4 regions of the Mesorhizobium sp. M2A.F.Ca.ET.043.02.1.1 genome follow, and region 1 is predicted to be linked to each of the others. Evidence: predicted binding sites of a transcription regulator. Region 1 holds the regulator's gene; each other region holds the start of a gene.
What was found. Region 1 encodes PhoB, which activates phosphate uptake and scavenging genes when phosphate is short. Its sites were predicted from a motif close to TGTCATNNANCTGTCAT; they were not measured.

Region 1 (2,202 bases):
GAAGCGCACCCAGGACTACATCACCGGCCGCTTCGGCTGAGCTCATACGAGGACAACATCATGGCCGAACATACCGTCGCCTCGTTCGACGAGGATCTGAGGCAGATCAGCCGGCTCATCAACGACATGGGCGATCTCGCCGGCTCCATGGTCGGCGGCTCGACCAGGGCCCTGCTCGAAAGCGACAATGCGCTGGCGCAGCGCGTCGTCTCCGACGATGCCATCATGGACGCGCGTCAGCGCGAGCTTGACGACCGCGCCATCACGCTGATCGCCAAGCGCCAGCCGATGGCGGACGATCTTCGCCACGTGGTCGGCTCGATACGCATGGCGGGCGACCTCGAACGCATCGGCGATCTCGCCAAGAACATCGCCAAGCGCGTCGGGTCAGTCGGCGTCAGCACTGCCCCGCGCGACCTCACGCATTCGATCGATTCCATGGCGCAACTGGTGCTGATCCAGGTCCAGGGCGTGATTCAGGAATATACGGTGGGTGATGCCACGGCGCTGGCCAAGCTTCGCAACGACGACGAACGCATCGACGTCAAATACACCTCCGTCTTCCGCGAGCTGTTGACCTACATGATGGAAGATCCACGCAACATCACCGCTTGCACGCATCTTCTGTTCTGCGCCAAGAACCTCGAGCGCATCGGTGACCATGTGACCAACATCGCCGAGAACGCCTATTATGTGCTGACCGGCACGCAATTGCCCGCCAACCGTCCCAAGCAGGACGAGACGGCAATGTCGGCGCCGGCCGCCTGACGGAAAAGGTTACCCCGATGATCGCGCCACGCATCATGGTGGTGGAGGACGAGGAGCCGCTGGGGGTGCTGCTCCGCTACAACCTCGAATCCGAGGGTTACCAGGTGGAAGTGGTGACCCGCGGCGACGAGGCCGAAATCCGCCTTCAGGAAAATGTTCCCGACCTGCTCGTGCTCGACTGGATGGTGCCGGCGGTCTCCGGCATCGAGCTCTGCCGGCGTCTCAGGATGCGGCCCGAGACCGAGCGGCTGCCGATCATCATGCTGACCGCGCGCGGTGAAGAAAGCGATCGGGTTCGAGGTTTGTCCACCGGCGCCGACGACTATCTGGTCAAGCCGTTCTCGACGCCGGAGTTCATGGCGCGCGTCAAGGCGCTGCTGCGCCGCGCCAAGCCCGAGGTGCTGTCCAGCGTGCTCAAGGTCGGCGACATCGTGCTCGACCGCGAATCGCACCGCGTCTATCGCAAGAAGAGCGAGATCAGGCTCGGCCCGACCGAGTTCCGCCTGCTCGAATTCATGATGCGGCATCCCGGCCGCGTGTTCTCGCGCAGCCAGCTGCTCGACAATGTCTGGGGCGAGACGATCTATATCGACGAGCGCACCGTGGACGTGCATGTCGGCCGCCTGCGCAAGGCCGTCAACAACGGCCGCATGCCCGACGTCATCCGCACCATCCGCGGGGCGGGTTATGCAATCCGGGAAGACTAGGGATATGCTGATATTCAGGTGAGGCCGGCCTGCGAATGGCGGCTTCCTGCGCTTCCGGTACTCACGTACCAAAAAGTACGCTCCGCTCCGGTTCTCGGAATCCACCATTTTCGACTCGGCCTGACCGGAATCTCAGCATATCCCGGCGCTTGAGCTTGCGGCTTATGCGACGTGCTTGCCCGCTCTTGCCTGGACACCCGGCGCGAAAATCTCCTGGTCGACGAAGGTCAGCGCGCGGGTGGCGCAGCCTTCGCGGATCAGCGGCAGCTCGTTCGGCTCGGTGTCGAAGGAGATCGAGCTCGAGTGCTGGCCGCCGGCGGTCTGGGCGATCGCCTCCCTCAGCGCCGGCTCGATCAGGTCGAAGGCGGCCGCGCTGACGCCGACCATGGCGACCGGCGCCGGGTCGATGAGGGCGAACAGGCTGCCAAGACCGAAGCCCAGCGCCTCGCCGGCCCGACGATAGGCTTCCCGTTCGGGGCCGTCCGCCTGTCGGGCCTTTGCGGCCAGCGCGCGCATGTCGGCGTCACCGACATCGGTCGGTGCGGCGTCCTCGCTTATCCCCATGGCGCTGCGCCAGATCGCGTAGTTGCCGGCATAGGCCTCGACGCAGCCGCGGCGGCCGCAGCGGCAAAGCGCGCCGCCCGGACGATGGATCATGTGGCCGAACTCGCCGCCGGAGGAATGCGAGCCGGTGAACAATTCGCCCTTCAGCACCAGGCCCATGCCG
Region 2 (2,202 bases), 3.2 Mb from region 1:
TCGGTGAACTGCGGCGGCTCGCCGTCATTGGCGGGCTCGCTCAAATGGCAGCTCGCGCAATTGCCCTTCGCCTCGTCCTCGAACAGCATCCGGCCGCGCAATTCCTGCGCCGAGAGCTGCGCCTTGCCGGCGAGGAAGGCGTCATAGCGGCTGGAATAGGGATAGAAATCGGCGCTGCTTTGCTCGAAGGTGCCGAGCGCTTCCACCGCGGCATCAAAAGCGTCCTGCGGATGGTCGAAGACATCGGCGCCGAAGGCGGCCTTGAAGGCGTCGGCATAGGGCGCCTTGCCCAGGCTGGCGGCCACCTGGGCCTTGTCCTTGTTGCCCATCTCGAAGGGCGACAGCAGCGGGATTCTCGCCTGGTCCTTGCCGTGGTCGGCGCGGCCGTCCCAGGTCAGGCCGCCGGTCGGGCCGTTGTCGACGCTCTCGTCTCCTTCGTCCTCAGAGTCGTAGAAATGCTCGCTGAAGGCTGGCGCTGCCTGCAAATAGCGCAGCGACGGCACGGCGCGCACGCCGGGCTGGTCGAGCTTGGCTCCGCCCATCTCGACCGGCGAGGCCGAGGCCGGTCCGAAGGCGTGATTGGGATCGTGGCAGGACGAGCAGGCCTGCTTGCCGGAAGCAGAGAGCGAAGGGTCGAAGAACATCTGCCGTCCGAGCGCCGTCAGCGCGTCGGCGCGGGCATAGGCTTGCGCGCGCGTCATTGGGCCGGGATGGACGCCCAATGGCTCCGCGGTATTGGCGCCGACGATCGAAGCTGCCAGCAGGGCGATCGCGTGATTTTTCCGTCTCATCGTGCGCGGCGACATCCCTGATTTCCTTCGCCCGATTTCGTTCGCGACGTAAGGTTCAAGTGCAACAGATTGATGACTGGCCGTCCCGCTCACGAAACCGTGTTTGACGGGGACGGAACTGTCACAAAGGTGACAAGGCATCGAAGTAGCTGGGCATTGATGCATCTGCGTTCCTGCATTGCCGTCCTCCAGCCATCCCCAAGCCACGAGGCATTTCCCAATGATCCGGTCCCTTCTCTCCCTTTGCCTCGCCACCACGGCGCTGGCATCGCTCGCTGCTCCTGCCCACGCGGCTCCCCCCGGCTACGACAAGATCGACACCGTCGTCGTCATCTACGCTGAGAACCGCAGCTTCGATAACCTCTATGGCGGCTTCCCCGGTGCCAACGGCCTGGCGAATGTGTCGCCCGGCCAGGCGCGCCAGCTCGACCGTGACGGCACGCCGCTTTCCGAATTGCCGCCGGCCTGGGGCGGGCTGACCGGCAAGGGCGTCACGCCGGCGGTGACGGAAGCGCAGAGCGCGCATCTCGCCAATGCGACATTCGCCATCGACGATCCGAACGGCTTCAACGAGGGCACCAACGTCGTCACGCATGACCTCTGGCACCGCTTCTACCAGGAGCAGATGCAGATCGACGGCGGCAAGAACGACAAGTTCGTCGCCTGGGCCGATTCCGGCTCGCTGGTGATGGGCCATTACGACGGCTCCAACCTGCCGATGTGGGCGATCGCCAAGAAGTACGTTCTGGCCGACAATTTCTTCCAAGGCGCCTTCGGCGGCTCCTTCCTCAACCACTTCATGCTCGCCTGCGCCTGCGTGCCCTACTATCCGAATGCCGACACCAGCCCGGTGAAGGGCCAGATCGCCGTCGTCGAGCCGGATGGCGTGACGCTGAAGCCGGCCGACAATTCGCCGGCCTCCGCGCTCGGCGGCGTGCCGAAATTCGCCAATGACGGCGCAATCACTCCAGACTTTTATGCCGTCAACACCATGCAGCCGCCCTACCAGCCGAGCGCCAACAAGCCGGCCGAGGGCGGCGACAAGGCGCTCGCCGATCCGGCTGCGCCGACCACCCTGCCGCCGCAGCACGAGATCACCATCGGCGATCTCCTGTCGCTGAAGGGCGTTTCCTGGGCTTGGTATTCGGGCGCGTGGGAGGCGGCGCTCGACGGCAAGAACGCGACGCCGGTGCCGAACTTCCAGTTCCACCACCAGCCCTTCAACTATTTCGCGGCCTATGCGCCGGGCACTGCTGCGCGCGCCGAGCACATCAAGGATGGCGGCCTCGGCGGCGAAGAGTTCATCAAGGCGATCGACGACGGCAAGCTGCCGCAGGTCTCATTCTACAAGCCGCAGGGCAACCTCAACGAACATGCCGGCTATGCCGACGTGACCTCGGGCGACCAGCAT
Region 3 (2,202 bases), 280 kb from region 1:
CTACTGGCGGTCGGACGTGCCGCTCGACACCAGCATCGACGATATGACCCGCCTCTATCTCGAGCGCCTGCAAGGCTTCGAGGGCCACGGTCCCTTCAAGGTCAAGATTGTCGAAGTCGTGCCGACGGGCCTCACCGTCGCCGGCGCCACTGAGGAGGATCGCCGGATCCTGAAAGCCTGGCGCGATGCGCTTTCGGTGCCGTTCGGTTACCGCCATCCGGACCACGACACCTATGTCTTCCACATCACCTTCGCCTACCAGATCCGCCGCCTCGCCGACCAGCGGGCCGCGGCCTGGCAGGAATTGTTCGACGACTGCTTGTCATTCCTCAAGCGCGAAGCTCAGGTGATCGAGCTGAAGGCTCCGGCCTTTTGCAGCTTCAAGGACATGAAGCATTTCGAGGAATTGCTGGTGCTTGGCTAGTGGTTCTGCGCAGGGATTGTGGAAGTTGCCGCTTGTCGGCGGGCAAGGTTTCACCGTTCCTTTGCGTGAAATCAGCACAAACGCCGGGGATTGGCTGAAGCCCTCCAACCTCGTCATCCCTGGGCGAAGCAGCCGCGAAGCGGCGTCGCGGAGACCCTGGGATCCATTCCGTGACCCTGATCGAAGCGTGCAGCGGAGCAGAATTCTGCTCCGCGGCAGCGCTCATGCGTCACGGAATGGATCCTCGGGTCTGCGCGCGTTGCTGCGCTCCTTGCTCCGCCCGTGGATGACGACGGGAATGGGCGTTTCAGCCAATCTCCAAGGTATGCCGCTGCCCAACAGAAACATAGCCGGCCCGATCAAAATCCCTGTGCCGGGAATTAACCCCGTCAAGCCTGTGACTCGTAACAAAACTGACATCAATCCGACACCCCAGCTTCATCGGGCTGCGCTAGCGAAGGTTAACGGACCCTCGAAACCGCGACGTACCGGAGTTTTGCCATGTCAGCATCATCGGCCACGCTCGAAATCCGCGGCGTAACCCGACGATTTGGCAAGAACACCGCTGTCAGCGACATCAACATCTCGATCCCGCGCGGTCAGATGGTCGGTATCATCGGCCGCTCCGGCGCCGGGAAGTCCACGCTGCTGCGCATGATCAATCGTCTCATCGATCCCAGCCAGGGATCGATTTTTTTTGACGGCGCCGAGGTCTCCTCCCTGCAGGGCTCGCCGCTGCGCCGCTGGCAGCGCGACTGCGCCATGATCTTCCAGCAGTTCAACCTCGTGCCGCGCCTCGACGTCTTGACCAATGTCCTGCTCGGCCGCCTCAACCACCGCTCGACGGTTTCTAACCTGCTCGGCATGTTCACGCGCACCGAATGCGCCGAGGCGGTCGCCGCGCTCGAGCGCCTCGACATCGCCCGCATCGCGCTTCAGCCGGCCGGCACGCTGTCCGGCGGCCAGCAGCAGCGCGTCGCGATCGCCCGCGCCATGATGCAGCAGCCGAAGGTGCTTCTGGCCGACGAGCCGATCGCCTCGCTCGACCCGCTCAACGCCAAGATGGTGATGGATTCGCTGCGCGACATCAATCTGCGCGAAGGCATCACCGTCGTCACCAATCTGCACACGCTGGACACCGCCCGCGCCTATTGCAGCCGCATCATCGGCATGGCCGCCGGCAAGGTCGTCTTCGATGGCGCCCCGCAAGACCTCGATCGCGACGCCGTGCGCATGGTCTACGGCGCCGATGCCAGCGGCGCCGAGATCTCCGAGGCCATCACGTCGACCAGCGTGACCATCAAGCCGAAGATCATCGCATCCGCCGGACCGCTCGAACCCGCCTTCCCTGGCTACTGAGTCCATTGCCCCGCCCCCAGTCGGTCCGGGCAAATCGTGGATTTCGGCAGAGCAACCCGGATCGCCCGCCAGCGTCAAAGGCAAGACTTGAAAAATCAGAACGCCGCCGGCGCGCAGCCGGAACAACAGGAGAGAGAGCAAATGTTCAGGAAGATGGTTTTTGGAGCGGTTTCGCTGCTCGCCATGGCCGCAAGCGCCGCGCACGCCGCCGATATCAAGGAATTCCGCGTCGGCATCCTCGGCGGCGAGAATGAGACCGACCGTCTGCGCAACTATCAGTGCCTCGCCGACCACCTGAAGTCGGAATTCGGCTTCGAGAAGGTTTCGCTTTTCCCGGCCGCCGACTATGACGGCGTCATCCAGGGCCTGCTCGGCGGCACGCTCGATTTCGCCGAGCTCGGCGCGTCCGGCTACGCCAG
Region 4 (2,202 bases), 2.6 Mb from region 1:
GGGGCAACGCTGCCGGCCCGAGATTGGCGATAGCCTATCCATGGTCTTTGGGCCTACGCTGCGAATTGAAGGTCAATCACCGAAGCCGGCGCTGCCCCTCATCCGCCCTTCGGGCACCTTCTCCCCGTGGAACGGGGAGAAGGAAAAAAGGGCGCCTCAATACTTCTCCGGCACGTAAAGCTCGCGCGGAAGCACCTGGCGCTCGTAGGAGGGGTTGAAGACGCGCTCCGGCAGCGTGATCTCTTCATGCGGCACATCTTCATACGGCACCTGCTGCAACAGATGATCGATGCAGTTCAGCCGCGCGCGTTTCTTGTCGTTGCCCTCGACGATGAACCAGGGCGCCTCCTTGATGTTGGTGCGGGCGAAGGTCTCTTCCTTGGCCTTGGTGTACTGCTCCCAGCGCACGCGCGACTGCAGGTCCATGGGCGACAGCTTCCACTGCTTCATCGGGTCGTGGATGCGCATCAGAAAGCGCATCTGCTGTTCCTCGTCGGTGATCGAGAACCAGTATTTCACCAGCGTGATGCCGGAGCGGACCAGCATGCGCTCGAATTCCGGCACGTCGCGGAAAAACTCCTCGACCTGATCCGCATTGGCAAATCCCATCACCCGCTCGACGCCGGAGCGGTTGTACCAGGAGCGGTCGAACAGCACGATCTCGCCGCCCGCGGGGAGATGCGGCACGTAGCGCTGGAAATACCATTGCGACTTTTCGCGTTCGGTCGGCGCCGGCAATGCCACCACGCGGGCGATGCGGGGATTGAGCCGCTGCGTGATGCGCTTGATGACGCCACCCTTGCCGGCGGAGTCGCGGCCCTCGAAGACCACCACCAGCTTCTTCTTGTGGTAGGCGACCCAGGATTGCAGCTTGATCAGTTCGGACTGGAGCCTCAACAGCTCGCGGAAATAAGTCATCCGATCGATGGAAGGCGGATGCGACTTCTTGTAGATCTTGGCGATCTCGAGCGAGAGCGCCGGTTCGGAAATCTCCAGCTCGTAGTCTTCGTCGAGCGTGTCCTCGAGCTCGGCTTCCAGCCAGTCCTTGGCCCCGGAATTCGATTTCACTTCATTCACCGCGCAGCTCCGTCGCCTGTCAGCCATCATCGCTTCGGAATGCGCCGCGGCTCCGCCCCGACACGCCACTCCGTAAGCCGACTGAGATACAGAGGCGCAATGACGGTTTTATTGCAAGGCGACCACAGCCGGGCATGATAGACGATATGTGATCGGCCCGTATCGATAGCGGGGCGACAAGCGGCTGGAATTGTCCTACAAATCCCTCGCCTCTTTCCCGCGCCCGCCACGGCGCCTCTGCAAAACAAAATCGCGAGGACCCGACATGGAATACCGCACCCTTGGCCGTTCCGGCCTGAAGGTTTCGACATTGACCCTCGGCACCATGACCTTCGGCGGCACGGGCCCGTTCGCCGCCGTCGGCAACTCCGATCTTTCGGAAGCCAGGCGCATCATCGACACCTGCATCGATGCCGGCATCAACCTCATCGACACCGCCAACGTCTATTCCAACGGGCTGTCGGAGGAGATCATCGGCGAGGCGCTTGGCGGCAAGCGCAAGAACGACGTGCTGATCGCGTCCAAGGCGCGCATGCGCATCGGCGCCGGTCCGAATGACGAGGGCTTGTCGCGCCACCATCTGATCCGCGAATGCGAAAAGAGCCTGAAGCGGCTCAGGACCGATGTCATCGACGTCTATTTCGTTCACCAGTGGGATGGGCTGACCCCGGTCGAGGAGACGATCGCGGCGCTCGACACTTTGGTCAACCAGGGCAAGATCCGTTACATCGGCTGCTCCAACTGGTCGGGCTGGCAGGTGATGAAGGCTCTTGCCGTCAGCGACAGCCGACATCAGGCCCGGTTCGTCACCCAGCAGATCCATTACACGCTGGAAGCGCGCGAAGCCGAGTATGAATTGCTGCCGATCTCGGTCGACCAGGGCCTCGGCGTGCTGGTCTGGAGTCCGCTGGCGGGCGGCCTGCTCTCCGGCAAATATCATCGCGACAGCCCGACCGCGCGCCAGCTCGGCGGCTGGAAGGAACCGCCGATCCGCGACGTGGACCGGCTGTGGCGCATCGTCGACGTGCTCTCCGACATCGGCAAGGCGCGCGGCATCTCAGGGGCGCAGGTCGCGCTGGCCTGGCTGCTCGGCCGTCCGGCCGTAAGCTCGCTGGTGATCGGCGC

Region 2: EJ068_RS27230 (acid phosphatase) is a predicted target of PhoB. The motif match lies at 853-869, and genes of this name have one in related genera.
Region 3: phnC (phosphonate ABC transporter ATP-binding protein) is a predicted target of PhoB. The motif match lies at 828-844, and genes of this name have one in related genera.
Region 4: ppk2 (polyphosphate kinase 2) is a predicted target of PhoB. The motif match lies at 1,177-1,193, and genes of this name have one in related genera.

Annotation. Positions count from the first base shown of each region.
Region 1 covers NZ_CP034445.1:2,238,787-2,240,988, reverse strand. Annotated here, with positions in the region: gene pstB (phosphate ABC transporter ATP-binding protein PstB) at 1-40, shown strand, start outside; gene phoU (phosphate signaling complex protein PhoU) at 61-768, shown strand; gene phoB (phosphate regulon transcriptional regulator PhoB) at 786-1,475, shown strand; gene EJ068_RS10645 (ROK family protein) at 1,638-2,202, opposite strand, start outside.
Region 2 covers NZ_CP034445.1:5,718,279-5,720,480, forward strand. Annotated here, with positions in the region: gene EJ068_RS27225 (cytochrome-c peroxidase) at 1-791, opposite strand, end outside; gene EJ068_RS27230 (acid phosphatase) at 1,012-2,202, shown strand, end outside.
Region 3 covers NZ_CP034445.1:1,961,203-1,963,404, forward strand. Annotated here, with positions in the region: gene EJ068_RS09315 (DUF1868 domain-containing protein) at 1-424, shown strand, start outside; gene phnC (phosphonate ABC transporter ATP-binding protein) at 926-1,783, shown strand; gene phnD (phosphonate ABC transporter substrate-binding protein) at 1,925-2,202, shown strand, end outside.
Region 4 covers NZ_CP034445.1:6,293,697-6,295,898, reverse strand. Annotated here, with positions in the region: gene ppk2 (polyphosphate kinase 2) at 157-1,104, opposite strand; gene EJ068_RS30305 (aldo/keto reductase) at 1,343-2,202, shown strand, end outside.